Regions from separate parts of the Exiguobacterium sp. ZOR0005 genome, predicted to be linked through region 2. Evidence: riboswitches for the same ligand, from Rfam matches in the RefSeq annotation. Region 2 holds a riboswitch; the other holds the start of a gene.

Region 1 (10,838 bases), on a different contig from region 2:
ATGACCAAATATAAAATCGCGCCGATGACGGCCTGGATGATATGCATGCGATTGCCCCCTTTTCCCGATATCTATTATACCGAATCGACTTCCGCTTGGTCAAAGAAGTTCACCGGATTGTCGACACGAAAAAGCAGCCCGTTCTCATGAACAGGCTGCGCGTTGGCTCAACTGAATTAGAATTTACCCTTTTTAAGGACAAGACCATATTTCTTGAGCTCGATGAAGTGTTTGTTGTCGATGACTTTCTTCATGAACGAAGCGTTGCGACCGAAGATCTTTTTGCCCATGACGATTCCAATCCCATCGTTATGGCCGAGTGAAGCGACTGTCCCTTTGCTCTCATACGTGAACTTCGAAGTCGATTTTCCGTTGATGAGGGCCGCGATGTTTTTCGCAACGTTATGTGCTTGTTGCGTCGCGATTTGGGCTGTCGGCGGGTATGGGCGGTTTGATACCGGGTCCATGACGGCCGAGCAGTCACCGATGATGAAGACGTTGTCGTGGCCAGGGGCACGGTTGTCCGCTTCGACCATGACGCGGTTACGGACCGCTTCAAAGCCAGATTTCTCGATGATTGGGCTACCGCTGACGCCGCCTGTCCAAAGGATCGTGTTCGCAGCGATCGTCTCCGTCGTGTCACCTTGGAGTGGACCGAACGTGACAAGACCAGGTTCGACACCTTTGATTCCGTTGCCGAGTTTCATCTCGACGCCGTTACGCTCGAGCCATTTCTGCGCATACGTCGTGAGTTCCGGGTCGAAACCTGGGAGAACCGTTGGCGCCGCTTCGATGTTGACGATGCGAACCGCTTCACGCGGTACGTCGTATTGCTTGCAAAGCTCAGGGATACGGTTGACGAGTTCGCCGAGGAACTCGATGCCGGTAAAGCCTGCGCCACCGACGACGATCGTGACGTAAGAGCGATCTGTCGAATTTTTTGATTTATATTCTGAGAACGAGTACTCGATGTGGTTTTTGATTTTACGGACGCTGTTGAGCGAGCTGATCGTCATCGCGTTCTCTTTGAGACCTGGGATACCGAACGTTTCCGGTACGCCGCCGAGCGCGAACACGACATAATCGTATTCAACAGTCGAACCGTCTTCGAGCAATACTTGTTTAGCCGTAGTATCGACGCGATCGACGATCCCTTTGACAAATTTCACTCGTGACGGGTTCACGACGTCGTTGATGTAAACGCGAGCTTGATCCGGTTTCATCGTTCCTGCCGCTGGCTCGTGAAGCCACGTTGTCTGGTAATGGTAATCATGCTTGTTAATAAGCGTGATGTTCGCATCTCCGGCTGAAAGTGTCTTCTGAAGATTGACTGCTGTGATGAGCCCGCCAAAACCCGCGCCGAGAATAACAATGTTAGGTCGTTTCATGTTCATTTCCACCTTATGTTTCATAGTTTTGTTTTCTTGAACAACCATGTTGTGTCTTTTTTCACATGATTGTTCACAATAAAGCCTAAACCTTGTTCAACCAATGTTCACAATTGCTTCTATGTCATTGTACGCTCTTTGTTTCGTTTTCTCAATGGAAAAGCTTATCTTCTTGAATTTTTTTTGAATGTATTGCATGTTTGTACAGAATGGATTTAATTGACGAATGTCACTATAATAGATGTATACGTTTTGAGGAGGAATTCGATGAAATCGACGAAAGATGTGATCATCATCGGTGGCGGCCCGGTCGGACTGTTCACCGCATTTTATGCAGGTATGCGACAACTCGATGCGACGTTGATCGAAAGTTTGCCACAACTCGGCGGACAATTGTCAACGCTCTATCCAGAAAAATATATTTACGACATCGCCGGCTTCCCGAAAGTGAAAGCCCAAGATTTGATCGACCAGCTGAAAGCACAGGCTGACCAGTTCGAGCAGGACTATCGTTTAGGCGAGACGGTCGAGACGGTGGAACGGTTAGAAGACGGCACGTTCCAAATCACGACGAACAAAGACGAGTATCATACGAAAGCGATCATCATCACTGCCGGGAACGGGGCATTCGCCGCACGTCCGCTCGGGATTGATGGTTGCGAAGACTTTGCCAACCTTCATTATTTCGTGGACAACATGGAGAAATTCCGTGACCGCCGCGTCATGATCGCCGGTGGCGGCGACTCAGCCGGTGACTGGGCGCTCATGCTTGAAGGCATCGCCAAAGAAGTCCACATCGTCCACCGCCGTGACCGTTTCCGTGCCCATGAGCACACGGTCGAACAGATGAAGGCATCGACGATCAACGTCTGGACACCATATAACATCGAGTCGCTCTCTGGTGAGACGCACATCGAATCGATCGAGTTGACCGACAAGGACGGCACCTCGAAGTTCGTCGAAGTCGATGACTTGATTTGCAACTACGGTTTCGTCTCGTCACTCGGCCCGATCAAAAACTGGGGCATGGAGTTCGAGAAGAACACGATCCGTGTCGACTCACGCATGGAGACGACAGTCGCCGGCATCTTCGCTTGCGGTGACATCGCCACGTACGAAGGCAAAGTGAAATTGATCGCGACCGGCTTCGGCGAAGCACCGATCGCCGTCAACCAAGTGAAGCAGCTCGTCGACCCGACAGCACGCCACCCGCAACACTCGACCTCGGTATTTGCCGGGAAATAATCAATTCGGCCCCTCATCTTGATTGATGAGAGGCCGTTTTTTTTATTTGCGAATCGTCTGAATGATGACGCGGTCAATCCAATCATCAAGTTGCGTGAACACGAATCCGGCTTTTTTCGCCTCCGCGATCGACATGTAGTAATCGACGTCCGTGTCGTACGGGGACGACTCCCCGTCTTTGACGATGTGGACCGGTTTACCGAGATGATGACCAATCCGCTCCATGAGCGCGCCCATCGAGATCAACCCGTCGCTCGCCGCGTTGAACGGCCCGGTCACGTTCGCCCGGCCGACCCATTCCAAAAAGGCGGCCGCCTCAAAGCTTGAGATGAAGCCCATTTTTGCTTCCGGATGATGGAGGACGATCGGCTCTTCCCGACGAATCGCGTCGACATAAAACTTGAGACGGTCCGTATAGTCGTCCGGACCGAGCACGATCGGAAAGCGGACGGTCGCGACCGGGAACGAGGCGCGATGAAAGAAGTACGATTCGGCCTCCCGTTTACCTTGTCCGTAGTCATGATCTGCTTCGAGGTGGTAATCGTAATGGAGCGGATTGAAGTCACTTTCTTTTAAATTGGAACCCGGGGCGTAGACGGACAACGTCGACGTCAGCACATATTTTCCGACTCGGTCCAAAAACGCATCGGCCGCGATTTTCGCCTGATACGGCGAAAAACAAATGTTGTCATAGATGACATCGTAACGGTCGCGTGATAAGTCTTTCATCGTCGCCACCGACTGCCGGTCTCCTTTGATTGAACGAATCCCTTCTGCCTCAGGCACTTGCAGTTGCCCTCTCGTCACAATCGTCACGTCGTCTCCCGCCTCCGCCAATCGGAGTGCCAATCGTTTCCCGAAATAGCGCGACCCACCGAAAATCAGTACTTTTCTCATCCTCTCTGCCCCCTTTTCATCCTTCTCTCTCCAATATTCCCGTTCATTTCCTTGGAATAACCTACGAACAAAAAAAGGTCACAGACGTATGTCTGCAACCTCCCCGTTCAGCAATCTCCCGGTGTCCCGGCGTTCGACGCGGTCCGGAAACTCGAGCCGCAACCGCACGTCGCGATGGCGTTCGGGTTTTTAATCGTAAAGCCGCCCCCGAGCATCGACTGTTTGTAGTCGATTTCGAGCCCATCGACGACACCGTGGTCGGCCTCGGCGACGATGACGCGGACCCCGTGATGGTCGAACTGAACGTCCTTGTCCGTCTTTTCCTCATCGAACCCCATTCCATAAGACAAGCCGGTACATCCGCCCCCTTGTACTTTGATCCGTAAATATTGTCCATCGGGGCGTTCGGTCTGTTTCATCATATCGATGACCTGAAGCGCCGCTGACTCTGTCAAATGAATCATCTGAACTCCTCCTTCATTATCTTCATATCAAGTCAACTCACTTGAGATTTTGTGAAATATCTTGTATAACTAAACTGTAACAAAAAAAATTAAATCGTTCCATCTTCGGGGCAGGGTGAAATTCCCGACCGGCGGTATTGAAGACAAGTTCTTCTCAGCCCGTGAGCGAGCAAGGCGTTGCTTGCTGATTTCGTGAGATTCGAAAGCCGACAGTATAGTCTGGATGGGAGAAGATGGCGGCATCCGACCGATATTCGGATGTTTTCTTTGGCGTGGGCTTTTCCGCGATGGAAAACATCTATTTCGTATGCGCGTAAACTCTCCCGATTGTTTTCATGCAATCGGGTTTTTCTATGCGACGGGTGCCATTCATCAAGGAGCGACAAAAGGAGAGATTTTGATGAAAACAACGCGTAACAAACGATTGACTACACTGGTGACGCTATCGATGCTCGGGGCGATCTCATTCGTGCTCATGCTCTTTAACTTCCCACTGCCTTTCCTACCACCGTTCTTGAAAGTGGACTTCAGTGACATCCCAGCGCTCGTCGCCGGTATCGTCTTCTCGCCACTCGCAGGCGTCGTGGTCGTCGCTCTAAAAAACGTCCTCTATTATGTCTTTAACGGTGGCGGCGTGCCGGTCGGTGAACTTGCGAACTTCTTCGCGGGTGTCGCCTTCATGTATCCGGTCGCTTGGTTCTACCATAAACGTAAAACGAATAAAGCGCTCGCTTCAGGCCTCGTGGCCGGAACGATCACGATGGCGCTCAGCTTGGCCATCTTGAACTATGTACTCATCTTACCGGCATACGCGTTCTTCTTCGGGATGGCCGAAATGGCGGACCCGGCCGTGAAAACGAACCTCGTCCTTTACGGGATCTTACCATTCAACTTTATTAAAGCCTTGTTGATCACTGCCTTGTTCGTCCCGCTCTTCATCAAATTGAAGCCGTGGATCGAACGTCAGCGCATGCAACTTCAAGCGTAACTCGTACGCGTCTAGGAACATTCCTAGGCGCTTTTTTCATGTCTTGTTCAATAACAGCGCCATCCCATTCCGGCTTACCCATACGTATCAACCGAAGGGACATGACACCATCCTAGGACGATGGACAGTTTCCGGATCTCGTGTCTCACGTGACGGCTCACAGCGACGCACATGACACACGACCTTAACCTGCCCACACAAAAAGAGTGACCACCGAAGTGATCACTCTGATTATCTCGTATTCGATTAGAGAAGAAGTCCAGCGAGTGTCGCTGACATCAAGTTAGCGAGCGTACCTGCGAGAATCGCGAGGACACCCATGCGTGCGATGTCACCACGACGGTTCGGCGCCATACCACCGAGACCACCGAGAAGGATCGCGAGTGACGAGATGTTGGCGAATCCACAGAGCGCGAACGCTGTCATCGCTTCCGTACGAGCTGAAAGCTCACCCGTGCCAATGATTGGTGCGAATTCAGAGAAGGCAACGAACTCGTTCAAGACAAGTTTTTGTCCGAGGAAGCTACCGAACTGAACTGCATCTGCCCACGGTACACCGATGACGAACGCGAGCGGAGCAAACACATAACCGAGAATCAATTGAACTGTAAGGTCACCGAAGCCGAACAAGCCACCGATTCCACCGAGAATCAAGTTGACGAGTGCGATCAATGAAACGAAGGCGAGAAGCATCGCACCGACGTTCAAGGCGAGGAAGAGACCGTCTGACGCACCGCGAGCGGCCGCATCGACGAAGTTCGCTGCCTTGTTCTCTTCATCTTCCGCGATTTCGATGTTGTCATCTGGCTCATCTGTCTCAGGGACGATGATTTTCGCGAACATGAGACCTGCCGGAGCAGCCATGAAGCTCGCTGCGAGCAAGTACGAGAGCGGTACACCGAGTGCGGCATATCCAGCAAGTACCGAACCGGCAACCGATGCGAGACCACCGACCATGACTGCGAAAAGCTCTGACTGCGTCATCGAAGGAAGGTACGGTTTGATGACGAGCGGTGCCTCTGTTTGACCAACGAAGATGTTCGCCGTCGCCGAGAGTGACTCTTTACGTGACGTGCCGAGCGCTTTCGCGAGCGCCGTACCGAGAATACGGATGACCCACTGCATGACGCCGACATAGTAGAGAAGAGCGATGAGCGACGACATGAAGACGATGATCGTCAACACTTGGAACGCGAAGACGAAGTTGTCCCCGCCTACAGCTGTGCCGAAGACGAAGCTGATCCCTGCGTTCGCCGTGTTCAAGACGTTTTGAACCCCTTCCGAGATCCAAAGTAAGACGGCCCGCCCTGCTGAAGTATAAAGGACGAGGAAGGCGAACAAGAACTGGATGGCGAATGCCGCCAAGACTGTGCGCCACTTGATGGCTTTACGGTTGGTAGAGAAGATGTAAGCGATTCCAATTAGTGCCAAAATACCAACCACACTCATGATTTTCATTAGTGTTGTGCTCCTTTCATGTTAAGAAAAGCTATTATTTGTGACATACCCGAAAAGAGATGTGTCCTACCGTTTGAAACGCTTTCTTTTTTTGATGTTAAACGTCAGACAACCTACATTCGAACCTCTTTGAATATACCAGACCGTTTTAAAAAAAGCAACGGGTCAAAAAGAAAAAAAGTTTGAAGAAACTCCAAACTTTTTACCATGCCATCTCTTCGATTTTTTCATATACGTTTGCCACGAGTTCCTCCGGCGTCTGCCCGATCACGACTTCACCGTCAACGAGGCAAAACAAGTCAAGGGCACACACACCGCAGTAGCCGGTGCAGCCATATTCCACGACGTCAAGGTCAGGGTCAGACTCGAGCTTGGCACGGGCGATTTGTGAGCCCATCGCTAAGTTCGAGGCACAGAACTCGATGATTGGATTCATCATTTCTTTCACCGTCTTTCTTTCCTTTATTCTAAGGAAAATGGTTCTTCTACGGCAGATTATAACATGATACAGTTAAAGAGTAACAAAGGGGGATTTTTATGCGCAAATTAGTCGTCTTAGGAGGCGGTTACGGGGGAATGCGTGTCATCGAACGTGTGCTCAGCCATCAGCTGAACGACGTGTCGATCACACTCGTCGATCGTCTGCCTTATCATGGGTTAAAAACAGAGTATTATGCATTGGCCGCCGGAACGGTGTCAGACCGTGACATTCGGGTCGACTTCCCGGAAGGAATCGACTACATATACGGCCAAGTGACCGACATCGACACGACAGACAAAATGGTCTTGCTCGCAAGCGGGGAAAAAGTACCGTATGACGACCTCGTCATCGGACTAGGTTGCGAGGACAAATACCACAACGTACCCGGAGCCGCCGAATTCACGTATAGCATTCAAACGCTTGAAGAATCGCGGAAGACACAACAAGCCATCAACGGCCTCTCACCCGGCTCTGTCGTCTCGATCGTCGGTGCCGGCCTGTCCGGCGTCGAGCTCGCGAGCGAGCTCCGGGAAAGTCGTCCTGACTTGACCGTTCGTCTCTTCGACCGTGGACCATCCGTCTTGTCGTTCTTGTCAAACCGCGTCTCGATGTACGTCCAGTCCTGGTTTGAAGAGCACGGTGTCGACGTCATCAACAACGCCAACATCACGCGCGTCGATGCGGATGGTTTATGGAACCACGAAGAACTCTTCGCCTCGGACATGATCGTCTGGACGGCGGGCATTCAACCGGTCGCGGTCGTCCGTAACCAAGGTTGGGAGCTTGACGGCGGTGGCCGTGTCAAATTGACGCCTCACCATCATGTCCCGGAAGCACCGGACGTCTTCGTCGTCGGGGATAACGCAAGCCTTCCGTACGCACCTTCCGGCCAACTCGCCGAGGCCCAAGCCGAGCAGATCGTCCAAGTGTTGCTCTGCAAATGGAAAGGTGTGGCTTATCCCGACCTTCCTGCCATCAAATTGCGAGGCACGCTCGGTTCGCTCGGCAAAAAAGCAGGGTTCGGCGTCTTCATGGGCAAACAATCGCTCACGGGGAAAGTCGCTCGACTGCTCAAGTCGGGCATCTTATGGAAGCATAAAGTCATTAAATAAACGTATGTTCCAACGTGTTGTGCCGATCTCGGCACGACACGTTTTTGTATGGACACAACCTTTGGCGCTTGAAGACGCGTGTGACAAAAGTCCTGGACCGATATCCCCGATTCCACATTTTAAATATTCTGAATATTGATACGATTGACATCTACATCCCGATGGAAATACTTGTTACATTATGGACACGGCAAACAACACGCGCCACTCCTCGCTTCCTCGGACTGGTCGGACGTGTTCTTAACGCCTACATAACCTAAAGGGGGAACCACATTGAAGAAGAAAAAACTTTGCAGCACCGTCCTCGCCTCACTACTCGTCTTGTCATCTGCTCCACAAATCGCGGATGCGTCTAGCGACAACGGGAAAGAACGTGTCATCGTCGTATTCAAAGATTCCGCCAAGAAAAACCCGCTCTCGATTCAAGGCATGGAAGTCCGTCAGCAGTACGCCAACATCCCGGCCGCTGCGCTTGAAGTACCAAAATCTGCTCTGAACGGCTTGAAAAACAACCCGAACATCGCTCATGTCGAAGTCGACCAAACGGTTCAAATCGAGAACCAAACACAAGACTGGGGCATTCCAAAGTTAAAAGCACCGTCCGCGTGGCAAAGTGGATTCACCGGGAAGGGCGTCAAAATCTCCGTCGTCGATACCGGCATTTCAGCTCACCCTGACTTGACGATTTCCGGGGGTGCCTCGTTCAGTAGTGTGACGAGCTCATATGCCGACGACAACGGTCACGGGACCCACGTTGCCGGGATTATCGCCGCTCGCAACAACAGTATCGGCACGGTCGGAATCGCCCACGAAGCGAGCATCTATGCCGTCAAAGCGCTCGAAGCGAACGGTAGCGGTAGCTTGTCGAGCATCATCGCCGGAATCGACTGGTCGATCTCGAACCAAATGGATATCATCAACTTGAGTCTCGGGACGACGAGCCACTCGTCAACGCTTCAACAAGTCGTCGACCGAGCCAACAACGCCGGTATTCTCGTCGTCGCCGCTGCCGGGAACAACGGACGCGCCGACGGTTCAGGCGACCTCGTCAACTACCCGGCTCGTTACAGCTCAGCGATCGCGGTCGCAGCGACAGACATTAACGACAACCGTGCCTCGTTCTCAGCGACAGGTAGCACTGTCGAAGTCGCGGCACCAGGGGTGAACATCAACTCGACGCTCTACAATGGCGGCTACGGTCCATTGAGTGGTACATCGATGGCGACACCTTACGTCGCCGGTAACTTGGCGCTCATGAAACAAGCGTATCCATCACTTTCAGCATCTCAGCTCCGCACACGCTTGTCGCAAGACGTCATCGACCTCGGTCCAACCGGGCGCGACACATGGTTCGGTAACGGGCTCGTTCAAGCTCCAGGCTCTGGCGGCACGTCGCAACCAGTCCAGGCGCTCTCGACGACGGTCACGACGTCAAAAGCAACGTACAATGCCGGCGAACAAGTTTCCATCTCATCAACGGTTCGTAATGCGAACGGTCAAGCTGTCGCCAACGCGGACGTCCGCGTGACGGTCACACAACCGAACGGCTCGACATTGACGGGTACAGGTAAGACGGCTTCGAACGGTTCGATCACGTTCACGCTCTCGACGACGTCTTCTTCACAGAAAGGGACGTATCAAGTGAAATCGGACGCGACGCTCTCTGGCTACACAGCCGGGTCGGCAACGACGTCATTCCAGCTTCGCTAACTAAAAAGAGTCGGATGAGTCCAGTGGACTCGTCCGACTCTTCTTATTTTTGTTCGATGGCCGCATACACTTTTCGAAGTTGGACGACCCCTTCGTCCACGACTTCGCCATCCAACAGAACGAGCGGATAAAACCACTCATCTTGTCTGATCGCCTCCGCGATCTCATCATCGACCGTCTCAAAATCGATATATTCGAACTCGAAACGGTGCTCCGGATATTTACGCCCGAGCGCGCTCTGCAACCATTCGTACGTCTCCGTAGAACTCGGTGCCCCGACACAACTCGCGCACTGGACTTCGGCGCCATACACGGTGATTTTCATCTCCATCCCCCCCTCTTCTTTCCTATTATACAAAATCAAGAGCGCCATCGTCATAAAACGCTCAGCGTTAATGATTGAGAAACAATCTCAAACTTGCTAGAATGAAAGAGAACCAGAAAGGGGTAGATACCATGGAAATGTTCGATCAAGTCCAAGAAGTACTCGATAAATTACGCCCGTTCTTGCTTCGCGACGGCGGTGACGTTGAACTCGTAGATGTAGAAGAAGGCATCGTCAAGCTTCGATTGATGGGCGCTTGCGGCAGTTGTCCGTCTTCAACAATCACGTTGAAAGCCGGGATTGAGCGCGCGCTCATCGAAGAAGTACCTGGCATCGTCGAAGTTGAACAAGTATTCTAATTAGAAAAGGGAGACACGTGTCATCCCTTTTTTTCGTGCATCCATTCATCCAAGCTCTCGACCATATAGGTCGGGAGCTTTTCTTGTTCTTGGATGAACGCCGGCCCGTGCACGCCTGAATTGACGTGGAGCGTCCGGATTCCTCCGTTGATGCCGAACAAGATGTCGGTATGGTAGTTATCCCCGACCATGACGACCTCGTCTTTCGTGAGGCCGATCATCTCTAAAGCGATATCGACCATGACCGGCTCCGGTTTGCCGATAAAGAACGGATCTTTTTCGGTCGTGACGGCTAGCACCGAAGTGAGCGCCCCGTTTCCTGGCAAGAAGCCGCGTTCTGTCGGAATGGCGATGTCCCCGTTCGTCGAAATAAAGCGCGCCCCGTTGCGGATGGCCAACGCCCCTTTTGCC
Region 2 (10,838 bases):
CGCCGAGACGAGCGCGTAGATGAAATAGCTGTCGAGAATCATCGAACGGACCTCGCGCCGATTGTATCCCATCACTTTTAAGAGCGAGATGACGTAATAGTTCTTCTCGACGGTCAATGCCGTCAAAACGAACAGGATACTGAACGCGATCAAGGCGGAGCCGCCGATCATGACGTTCATCATCAAGTTCATATACTCGTTAATGGACTCGGACTGCTCCATCATGCCTTGGCGTGACAAGATTGTCGGATAGTCCGACCCGCTCGGACGCTCGATCGCATAAATCCCGTTGAACAAATCGCGGGAGGCGCCATCTGATAACGTCTCGCTCAACTCGGTCCGCGGCAAGTAGACGATGTCACCGGAGAAGTCGTCGGCGATCCCGACGATTTTGTAAGAGACTTTCTCCCCATCGAACGAGACGTCGAGCGTGTCGCCGACAGCGAGGCGTTGTTTCAACGCGAGCGGTTCAGACACGATGACGCCGTCTTGTGAGACGGTCAACACATCTCCCGACCGGTCCCGCAGCTGATAGAGCGTATTATCGTCATCGAGTCCTTTGAGCGTGACGAGTTTGTCGTCGACGAACGCGAACGGATAGGTGAGGAACGGTTCTTGGCCTGCTAACAGTTCGGGTTGGGTCGTCGTGTACGCCTCATACTCATAACGGGCCTCGTTCAATCCACCGACCGTCATCCGATCGACGGCCCCGTTCATCATGAGGGCGAAGACGATGAGGAGCGTCGAGAACAAGATGCCGAAAAAGAAGATGATGAAACTGCCGGTGCTCTTGACGGCGTATAAATATTTGAACTTCGTCTTGCCGCGGGCGCGACGCAACAAGCGGCTGACGATGCGACTGAGCCGATTGAGCGACAAGTTATCCCGAGGAGACAGGAGGGCGAGGGCGCTCTCGCCCATGATTTTATAGATGACGGCCCCGGCGACGAGCGCGAAGAAAAGGAGCGGGGCGAAGACGGCCGTCAAGAAGACGAGCGGGCTTTGAGCGATTGTGATGGACGGCAACAAGTAAAAATCGAGATACAGGTTTTTGAGCGGCTCGGCGAAATAAAGGCCGAGGAAGTAGCCGATGACGAGCATGATCGTCGCGAACAGCAAGATGAGTACTAAATACGGTAGCGCGATTTGGCGCCGGCTGTAGCCGAGCGCTTTCAATAGCCCAATCTGTCCGCGTTCGGCTTCAAGCATGTTCGAGATGAGGATTCCGACGATGATGACGGCGATCGAAACGATGAAGAGGCTCAAGCCGAGCGCCATCGCTTTCCCGGACGAGATCTCGCTATAGATGGCCCCGCTCCGGATAATGTTCTCGGTTTCCATGACCGAGATGACGAAAGGCAAATCAACGTCGGGCACGTCGCTGTCCGTCACGCCGGCAATCCGGAACGCTTCCGGGGCGACGGTCGCCTCGTACGCTTCATCCGTCATGAGGAGGAGCGTCTGCGTACCGGCGTCGAGGTTGAAGAAGTTGTCGTCAAAGAGCGGGAGCGTATAGTCCGGGAACAAGACGAACCCGCTCACCGTGAACGGGGTGCCGAAGTCGAGCGTGTCGCCGATCGCGATGTCGTTCTTTTCGGCGTATTTGGCGTTGATGGCGACTTCATCGTCGGCGCTCGGGCGTGAACCTTCCTCAAGATAGGACAAGTTGATCGTGTCCGCTTCTTTTAAGATCAGGCCGCGGTGTTCCTGGTTTTCGAACGAGTAAGAGATCGGTTTGAACGAACGCAGTTCGAGCGTGGCGTCAGGGATTTGTTGTGCGACCGCTTCGATACGTCGCTCCATGAGCGTATCGAACGCGTCCGGGGCGAGCCGTTTCAAGTCGGCGAGCGTGTATGTGCCGTCGGCGACGAGGGCGGCGATGCCGGGGTCGCCCGTTTCTTCCTCGGTGACGCGGTTCAACATCTCGACGGCGAAGTCCTCTTGGTTGGAGGACTGTAAATAGTCTTCGGTCGGGACTTCGATGCCGCTGATGCCATAAAACATCATCGTGTACGTGAGCGAACTCATGACGATGATGACGGCGATGGCGACGAGCTGCATCCATTTGCCGGCGAGCGTCTTCCATACGTTTTTATACAACATCGGTCTCACCCCCAATGGATGTCGTGAGCGGCTTGTCGAACCGGGTTGTGCGTCAACTCGACGATGCGCCCGGAGTTCATCTTAATGACGTCGTCGGCCATCGCACCGATCCCGGTGTTGTGGGTAATGACGACGATCGTTTTGCCATACGTCTCGTTCAACCGTTCGAGCAGCTCGAGCACACGCTTCGAGTTGTCCTCATCGAGCGAGCCGGTCGGTTCGTCACAAAAGACGATGGATGGATTTTTGGCGAGGCTCCTTGCGACGGAGACGCGCTGTTGCTCCCCGCCGGACAATTGATACGGATATTTGTCACGCGCGCCTTGTAGACCGACTTGCTCGAGCAGTTCATCGATCGCCAGCGGTTCGCTCGATAGATCGGCACCGATTTGAATGTTCTCATAGACGGTCAGATTTTGAAGCAGGTTGTACTGCTGGAAGATGAAGCCAAGATGGTCACGCCGAAACGCCGTCATCTGTTCCGGGGTGAGGTCGGTCAGGACGGTCTCATCGAACGTGATCGTCCCGGACGTCACCGTGTCGAGTCCACTGATGACGTTTAAGAGCGTGCTCTTGCCGCTGCCACTCGGTCCTAAGATGACGACGAACGCTCCGTCTTGAATCGTCAAATCGATCTCTTTCAACGCCGCGGTCTCGACGTCTCCCGTTTTATACACTTTATGGACGTTTTCAAGTCGAATCATGGGAAAAACCTCCTTTGGCCGTTGCTAATTATGTACCCGTTTCCCGGTGCTTCCTGTCCGGTACGTTTGAACATTTCTGGAAGACGGGTATATTTTTCAAAAAATAGTGAAACCGTTTCATATGTGATAAAATAATATTACCAGGTACTAATTTTGATTGAAGGAGAGTTTAATTATGAAAATTGCTTACATCACGGACAGCACGGTCGTCCTCCCGGATTCGATCAAACAACATCCCGACATCCACATCGTCCCGCTCTACGTCGTCAAAGGGGATACACCTTATAAGGATGGCATTGAAGTCGACGCCGAGACGGTATACGAATGGATCGACGCGGGCGAGCGCGTCTCGACGAGCCAGCCGGCGATCGGGGACTTCGTCACGCTCTACGAAGAGTTGAAACAGACGTACGATATGGGCATCGCCGTCCACTTGTCGTCTGATTTGAGCGGCACATATTCGGCGTCCGTGCAAGGCGCCGAGATCGCCGAGTTCAAACTGCTCGCCATCGACTCGCGCGCAGGCATCTACACGATGGGGCTGTTGCTCGAGGAATTGATCGAGCGCGTCGAGCGCGGAGATGCGTTAGAAGACGTCGAGGCTTATATGAAAGAACGTGTCGAAGACGTCCGTATCGAGTTGACGATTCAAAACTTGACGCAAATGCAAAAAGGCGGCCGTATCTCGAAATCGAAGGCGCTCATCGGCAACATGCTTCAGTTGAAACCGGTGCTCCGCTTCGAAGACGGGCTCATCGTCCCGTATCAGACGGTACGGACGTACAAGAAAGCGCAAGCTCACTTGTTTGAAGTGATTCGCGCCGCCATCGCGTCAGGGGAATGTACGAACGTCTCGATTTTCCATGGCAACGTGCCGGAGCTGGCCGAGTCGTGGAAGCAGCAACTCGGCGACGACGTGCCGATCCGCGTCGACACGCTCGCACCGCTCCTCGGGGCCCATACCGGATCCGGCTCGATCGGCATCTCGTACTTGAAAGCGAAATAACGTCTGGCCGTGGCTCGCGCCACGGTCTTTTCATTGTCACAACTTTCAAACAACGGCTGGAATCTTTCACCAAAACCCTTCATACTGTTAAAGAATGCTAACAAAAAAGGAGGGAAGGCGATGCGATTCCGCAAGTATCTCGTACGCAGTTGGTTGTCGTGGTCGCTCGTCTTTGCCGGAATCATCTATTCCACATGGCAGAGCATGGGGGCGTTCGAATGGACGCTGTTCTGGTTCATCTACACACTCGGCGCCTTGTTCGTCATGAATCCGCTCAAGCGCCGACATCTTCACTTCACGTTCCACGAGATGTTCGTCTTCATGACGTTCTTCTTCTACGGACTCGTCCCGGCGCTCATCATGGGCCAATTGTTGCTGTTGACGTTTCAAGCGCGCTCGTTCACGAAACGGGTCGGACGGCGGCGGTTCCTTCATTTCTATCCGCTGAACACGCTCATCGAGGCGATGATCCTCCTCATTCCGGGACTCGTCTACTTGCGGCTCGGCGGACAAATCGGCCCGTCCGTACATTTGCTCGAACAAGGTACGGCGCTACTCGCCTTCTTCGCCGTCCTCTATGTCGTCCTCGGATTCAGCTTCGTCTTATCACGATTCTTGATCGGGGAGCGCATCCCGCTTCCGATCATGTGGCGTTTGCTCCGGTTCGACTGGCTCGTCGTCTCGCTCGAGCTGTTGTTCACGATGGTGGCGATCGAGGCGTATCAACTGTTCGGTTACGTCGGTTTGATGGCCACGTTCCTCTTGTTGTCGCTCCTCAAGATGAGCTTGTCGAAAGCGACGGAGACCGAGGAGACGCAAACGAAAATCGACCAGATCGAACGATTGAAAGAACAGCTCTACCGTGTCGACAGCGAAACGCTCTTGATCGAGAAGTTTTGGAACGGCTTGCGGGAAATCGTCGAAGTGGAACGGGGCTGGCTCCAAGTCAACCGTGACGGCAGCCGCACGTTTTACGATATGACGGGCCGCGCCGACCGCGCCGTGCCGGACGCCTATACGCTCGAACGGCATCGTGACGCAGGGGAAACGTACTTTCTCTATGACTCGCTCCATGAGTGGCATCCGGAGCTGTTGATACATCAGACCGAACTCCATCAATCGGCACTCGTCATCCAACCGGTGCGCAGCACGACGAACGCCGTCAGCTGCATGATCTCGACGACGGCGAACGGGGCGTACGAAGAAGCGCTCGCTGTCGAGATTCATCGTCTGTTGAAGACGTTGTCGTGGTCGCTCGAGCGAATCGACGAACGTGACCGGTTGCAACATGAGAGTTTGACCGACCCGCTCACCGCTCTCCCGAACCAACGGGCGCTCCGGCGCTGGACGAAAGAGCGGATGAATGACGTCGCGTCTTACCCGCTGTCCGTCTTTTTGGTCGACCTCGACCACTTCAAGTCGGTGAACGATACGTATGGACATGCGTTCGGCGACGAAGTGTTGATCGAGGCGGGGGCGCTATTCACAAGGCTCGTCCGGACCGGGGACCTCGTCACTCGGTACGGCGGAGAAGAGTTCGTCTTCGTCTTCCCGCGGACGAACGAACAGGCGGCGATCTTGACCGGGGAGAAGATTCGGCAGGCGCTAAAGGCCCATCCGTTCGGCACGGAGGGCGTACGGATCAACGTGACGGCGAGCATCGGCGTCGAGACGATCCATGAGTACGAAGAACTCGACACCGTGCTCCGGAACGCCGACCGGGCGATGTACGTCGGGGCGAAGTTCAACGGCCGCGACCGCGTCGCCCATTACCGCGATACGTCGACCGAACGCATTCAATGAAAAAAGGAGAATCCGCTGGGATTCTCCTTTTTGTATGATGGATTATAATTTCGAACTAAAAATTTCTGATTCGACCGCATGGATCGCGGCCGACCAAGAACCGTAGCGATGCAAGATTGCTTTCGTCGATGGCTTGTTGTTCCGCTTCGCCCATTCGCGATACGCCTCGAAGGAAAGAGAGAAGCCCATCTCGTGAATCGCCTCTCGAAGCGCGTTCGAGAGCTCCGACTTCGAATACGTCACGCTCGCTTCAAGACCGGCTTCAGCGCAGGCATCGTGCCACGAACCGAACGTCTTGACGATATGGTAATGGCTCGGCGCTTTCGGATGAAGCTTCCGCCATTCCTGATACTTTTTGAGCGTGATGATCGATCCCATGTCACGCGAATAGAGCGCGAGCGTCTCGATGATATCGTCACGTGTGTACTTAGGCATCTTATCCGGGAGCTCGACCGTCGTCTCCCCGTGCCACTCGTAACCGGCGATGGCGAGCGCCTCGGCCCATGACCCGAACTGACGGATGATTGACTCTGGAGACGGCCAATTCTGTTCCATCGCGAAACGGCGATAGACGGAGCGGCGCGGACGTTCCTTCAGCAAGTCACCGAGGAGGCGAATGCAGTGGATCATCCTCTGCTGTTCGGTGGACAAGTGGTGGGATTTAGTGGATAGCGTTTGACTCAATGATGGTTCCTCCTTCCATGGACTCATATCTGAACCGACAAAGATGACGAAATTGCTTCTACAATCATACTATCGGCCAGTTTTTACAATTTATAAGCGGATTTCACAAGTTTTTTCGGACCGTCGCAAAAACAACTAGGTCTAAGGTCGGGTCTCACGTTCGAAAAAAATGGTAACAGTTCTATTACAAATTTAATATTAAATGGGTTCAAATGTAAACAAAAAGTTTTATGATAGGTAAAATGTAATATTTTTTTACAAAAAAAGTACCCAACTGGGCAATGGGGTCATCACCGTCGCACCAGTTGAGTACTCTTCTATAATAAATTTAATTTTCAGACTAATCAATAAAAGTTTTTAAAATATATGATTTTTTTCAAAGAGTGGTCAGCGTGAGACGGAGTCTGCTAAAATAACCGCATTGAGTGAAAAAAGAAAAGAGGAAAATATGATATGACAATATGGTTATTTTATTTGTTGCTCGGGATGATCCAAGGGTTCACCGAGCCGATCCCGATCTCGTCGAGCGGTCACTTGGTCATCTTCCAAGAGTTGCTCAACATTCAATTGCCTGGGTTGTCGTTTGAGATTTTCGTCAACTTCGCCTCGCTCCTCGCCGTCTTGACGGTGTATCGGAAAGATGTCGTTCGTCTCGTCGTTAGTCTTTGGACGTTCTTGTTCAAGAAAGACCGCAACGATGACACGATGGTCGACGTCAAGTTCATCGGGCTGTTGCTCGTCGCGACCGTGCCAGCCGGCGTGCTCGGTGTCGTCTTCGGGGACTGGATCGGCGAGGCGCTCAGCGGCGTCGCGACGGTCGGGTATACGTTGATCATCACCGGTCTCGCGCTCTGGTTCATCCGTAACATGCGCGGAAGCAAAGGCGACGGCGGCATCACGCTCCGTGACGCCATCTTGATCGGTCTCGCCCAGGCGGCCGCGCTCATCCCGGGGATCAGTCGCTCGGGAGCGACGATCGTCATGGCGCTCTTCCTCGGCATCAAACAAGAGACGGCGCTCCGGTTCTCGTTCTTCCTCTTCATCCCAATCAGTCTCGGGACGATGATTTTGGACGGACCGGTGCTCTTCACCGACCCGGAGACGCGTGAGTTGTTCGGTCCGCTCATCTTGGCGTTCCTCGCCTCGTACGTGCTGACGGCCGTGTCGCTCAAATGGTTCCAACATATTATGGCGAAAGGCGAGCTCAAGTATTTCTCGTTCTATTGCTGGGCCGTCGGGATTCTCGTCGTCCTCTTCTTGGCTTGATTTGAAGCGCTACTCCTCGGAGTGGCGCTTTTTTTGCACTTTCCTCTTTGCCTTCCGTTCTTTTTTGCGCTAAAGTAAGGGCGTACAAACAAATATTCCTTCGGGGTCGGGTGAAAGTCCCAACCGGCGGTGATAGGCGAACGCCTTAAGTCCGTGACCCGGGCGCACATGTGCGAACGGTGGATCTAGTGAGACTCTAGAGCCGACAGTATAGTCTGGATGGGAGAAGGAAAATCGACAGGTCCATGTGACCTGTAGTTTGTCGTCCGTTTTTTCTGTAAAGAAAACGCTTATTTGGCTTGGCCAAATGACGACTGACAACTCCCACCGAGACCTTGAGGACATGTCCTTAAGGTCTTTTTGTTTGTACGAAACAAGGAGGGAGACTATGGAACAGTACATGCAACATGCCATTCGATTGGCCGGGTTCGCTTCGTCGACCGGCGTCAATCCGCACGTCGGGGCCGTCGTCGTCAAAGACGGCCGCATCGTCGGCTTCGGCGCCCATTTGAAGGCGGGGGAACCGCATGCCGAAGTGCACGCCATCCGCATGGCCGGCGCAGCCGCATACGGTTCGACCGTGTACGTCACGCTCGAGCCGTGCTCGCACCACGGCAAGACGCCACCGTGCGCCGACTTGCTCGTCGAGTCAGGCGTGAGACGGGTCGTCATCGCGATGGAAGACCCGAACCCGCTCGTCGCGGGACGTGGCATCAAGCGTTTGAAAGCGGCCGGGATCGATGTCGAAGTCGGTCTGCTCGAGAGTGAGGCACGGGCGCTCAATCCGGCGTTTTTGCGCTCGATCGAGACGAAACGTCCGTACGTTGTCTTGAAGACGGCGACGAGCCTCGACGGGAAAGTCGCGCTCGATTCTGGTGACAGCAAGTGGGTGACCGGAACCGAGGCAAGACGAGATGTCCACGAACTGCGCGCGACGGTGGACGCCATCATAACCGGCGTCGGCACGGTCATCGCCGATGATCCGGCGCTCACGGTCCGGCTCGACCGCGAGACGACGAAACCGCTCCGGGTCGTGCTCGATCGCGACTTGCGCACATCGCTCTCGAGTCAGCTCGTCCGAACGGCACCCGACATCCCGGTGCTCGTTTATACGATGTGCGACGATGAAGCGAAGCGCGACGCGTTCACAGAACGCGGTGTCGAGCTCGCCGACTACACGACGCTCGATCTCGTCTTACAGGACTTGTACGACCGCGGTGTCGGTCGCGTCCTCATCGAAGCGGGCCCGACGCTCGTGACATCGTTCCTCGACGGACGATTCGTCGACGAATGGGTCATGTATCAGTCGCCGCGCGTGTTCGGAGGCAACGGCGGGGTGTACCGGTCGAATCAAACCGGTCCGCTCGATGCGATCGACTCGTTCACGGTCCGAACTGTCAAAACAGTCGGCACCGATGTGAAGCTCGTCATGCGAAAGGGGGAGGCAAATGTTCACGGGAATCGTTGAAGAAATCGGCAGTGTGAAAGCAGTGAAGCGAAACGGGCCATCGTTACGGCTCACGCTGAGCGGGAAAGTCGTGTTAGAAGACGTGAAACTCGGCGACAGCATCTCCGTCAACGGCATCTGTCTCACCGTGACGACGTTCGATCGTGACAGTTTCTCGGTCGACGTCATGCCGGAAACGCTCAAAGCGTCGAGTCTTGACGGGGTCCGTCTCGGCACGAGCGTGAACTTGGAGCGGGCGATGCCGGCGAATGGACGCTTCGGCGGGCATTTCGTCTCGGGGCATGTCGACGGTGTCGGGCGCATCGTGAAGAAACGGTCGCTCGCTAACGCCGTCTACGTCGACATCAGTTGCGAGCCGTCGCTCCTCCGCTACATCGTCCCGAAAGGTTCGATCTCGGTCGATGGGACGAGCTTGACGGTGTTCGATGTCACCGAACGCGGCTTCACGTTGTCGCTCATCCCGCACACGTACAGTGAGACGGTGCTCGGGATGAAGCAGGCGGGTGATGCGGTCAATTTAGAATGCGACATGTTGGCTAAATATATGGAAAAACTAGTGAATCAAAAACCGATGACGCTCGAATCACTGGCGTCGCAAGGATATGGAAAGGCGGGATGGTGATGTTCCACACGATTGAAGAAGCGGTAGAAGACTTAAAGATGGGGCGTCCGATCATCGTCGTCGATGATGAGGACCGAGAGAACGAAGGCGACTTCGTCGTCCTCGCTGACAAGATGACGGCTGAGACGATGAATTTCCTCATCACAGAAGGAAAGGGACTCGTCTGTGCGTCGCTCGCTGAAGAAGTCGCTGTCCGGCTCGATTTACAGCCGATGGTCGCGAATAGTACCGACCCGCACGGAACGGCGTTCACCGTCAGTGTCGATCATATCGACTCGACGACGGGCATCTCAGCGAGCGAACGGGCCCACACAGTGCGCGAGCTCGCGAACATCAACGCCCGTCCAGCCGATTTTCAACGTCCGGGCCACATTTTCCCGCTCATCGCCAAAAAAGGCGGCGTCTCGGTACGACGCGGGCATACGGAAGCGTCGGTCGATTTGGCCCGTCTCGCCGGCAGTGAGCCGGTCGCCGTCATTTGCGAAATCATCCGCGAGGACGGGGAGATGGCACGGGTGCCGGACCTCGAACGCGTCGCGGAACGTCATGATTTGAAATTCATCACGATCGAGGCGCTCGTCCGTTACATGGAGACAGATCTCGTCAGTCGAGAGGCGGACGTATCGCTCCCCTCGGTGAAAGGGGACTTCCGACTGATCGGTTATCGGAACGTCCTCGACCGGGAAGAGCACGTCGCGTTACTGAAAGGTGAGCTCGGCAACGTCCCGCTCGTCCGTATCCATTCAGAGTGTCTGACCGGTGACGTGTTCGGCTCGTACCGCTGTGACTGCGGACCACAGCTCGACACGGCGATGGCGACGATCGAAGCCGAGGGCGGTGTCGTCTTGTATATGCGTCAGGAAGGCCGCGGCATCGGTCTGTTGAATAAATTAAAGGCTTATGAATTGCAGGAAGGCGGGCTCGACACGGTCGAGGCGAACGTCGCGCTCGGCCTGCATGCCGATCTTCGTGACTACCGTGTCAGCGCGGCGATGCTACGTGACCTTGGCGTGACGACGGTGCGGCTCATGACGAACAACCCGGAGAAAGTCGACACCCTCGAAGCATGCGGAATCACCGTCATCGAACGGGTACCGATTATCGTCGGGGAGCATGCCGCGAATGAGAAATATCGATTGACGAAACAACAAAAAATGAACCACTTTGGAGGAGAAAATAAAT

Evidence for each region. Region 2 has a riboswitch for FMN ahead of ribD (bifunctional diaminohydroxyphosphoribosylaminopyrimidine deaminase/5-amino-6-(5-phosphoribosylamino)uracil reductase RibD). Riboswitches for the same ligand answer to the same signal wherever they lie in the genome.
Region 1: linked by a shared signal. The riboswitch ahead of L971_RS13230 (ECF transporter S component) and the one ahead of ribD (bifunctional diaminohydroxyphosphoribosylaminopyrimidine deaminase/5-amino-6-(5-phosphoribosylamino)uracil reductase RibD) in region 2 are both predicted to bind FMN.

Annotation. Positions count from the first base shown of each region.
Region 1 is NZ_JTLB01000031.1:54,490-65,327, forward strand. Features, by position in the region: gene L971_RS13205 (YuiB family protein) at 1-47, opposite strand, end outside; gene L971_RS13210 (NAD(P)/FAD-dependent oxidoreductase) at 177-1,388, opposite strand; gene L971_RS13215 (NAD(P)/FAD-dependent oxidoreductase) at 1,656-2,633, shown strand; gene L971_RS13220 (epimerase) at 2,676-3,530, opposite strand; gene L971_RS13225 (iron-sulfur cluster assembly accessory protein) at 3,638-3,994, opposite strand; FMN riboswitch at 4,092-4,233, shown strand; gene L971_RS13230 (ECF transporter S component) at 4,395-4,982, shown strand; gene L971_RS13235 (NupC/NupG family nucleoside CNT transporter) at 5,229-6,440, opposite strand; gene L971_RS13240 (YuzB family protein) at 6,643-6,879, opposite strand; gene L971_RS13245 (NAD(P)/FAD-dependent oxidoreductase) at 6,978-8,033, shown strand; gene L971_RS13250 (S8 family serine peptidase) at 8,307-9,743, shown strand; gene L971_RS13255 (YuzD family protein) at 9,787-10,074, opposite strand; gene L971_RS13260 (NifU family protein) at 10,170-10,427, shown strand; gene L971_RS13265 (TIGR01457 family HAD-type hydrolase) at 10,448-10,838, opposite strand, start outside.
Region 2 is NZ_JTLB01000012.1:182,709-193,546, reverse strand. Features, by position in the region: gene L971_RS04640 (ABC transporter permease) at 1-2,103, opposite strand, end outside; gene L971_RS04635 (ABC transporter ATP-binding protein) at 2,109-2,807, opposite strand; gene L971_RS04630 (DegV family protein) at 2,983-3,813, shown strand; gene L971_RS04625 (GGDEF domain-containing protein) at 3,934-5,616, shown strand; gene L971_RS04620 (homing endonuclease associated repeat-containing protein) at 5,659-6,300, opposite strand; gene L971_RS04615 (undecaprenyl-diphosphate phosphatase) at 6,754-7,566, shown strand; FMN riboswitch at 7,659-7,801, shown strand; gene ribD (bifunctional diaminohydroxyphosphoribosylaminopyrimidine deaminase/5-amino-6-(5-phosphoribosylamino)uracil reductase RibD) at 7,955-9,034, shown strand; gene ribE (riboflavin synthase) at 9,015-9,656, shown strand; gene L971_RS04600 (bifunctional 3,4-dihydroxy-2-butanone-4-phosphate synthase/GTP cyclohydrolase II) at 9,656-10,838, shown strand, end outside; gene ribE (6,7-dimethyl-8-ribityllumazine synthase) at 10,837-10,838, shown strand, end outside.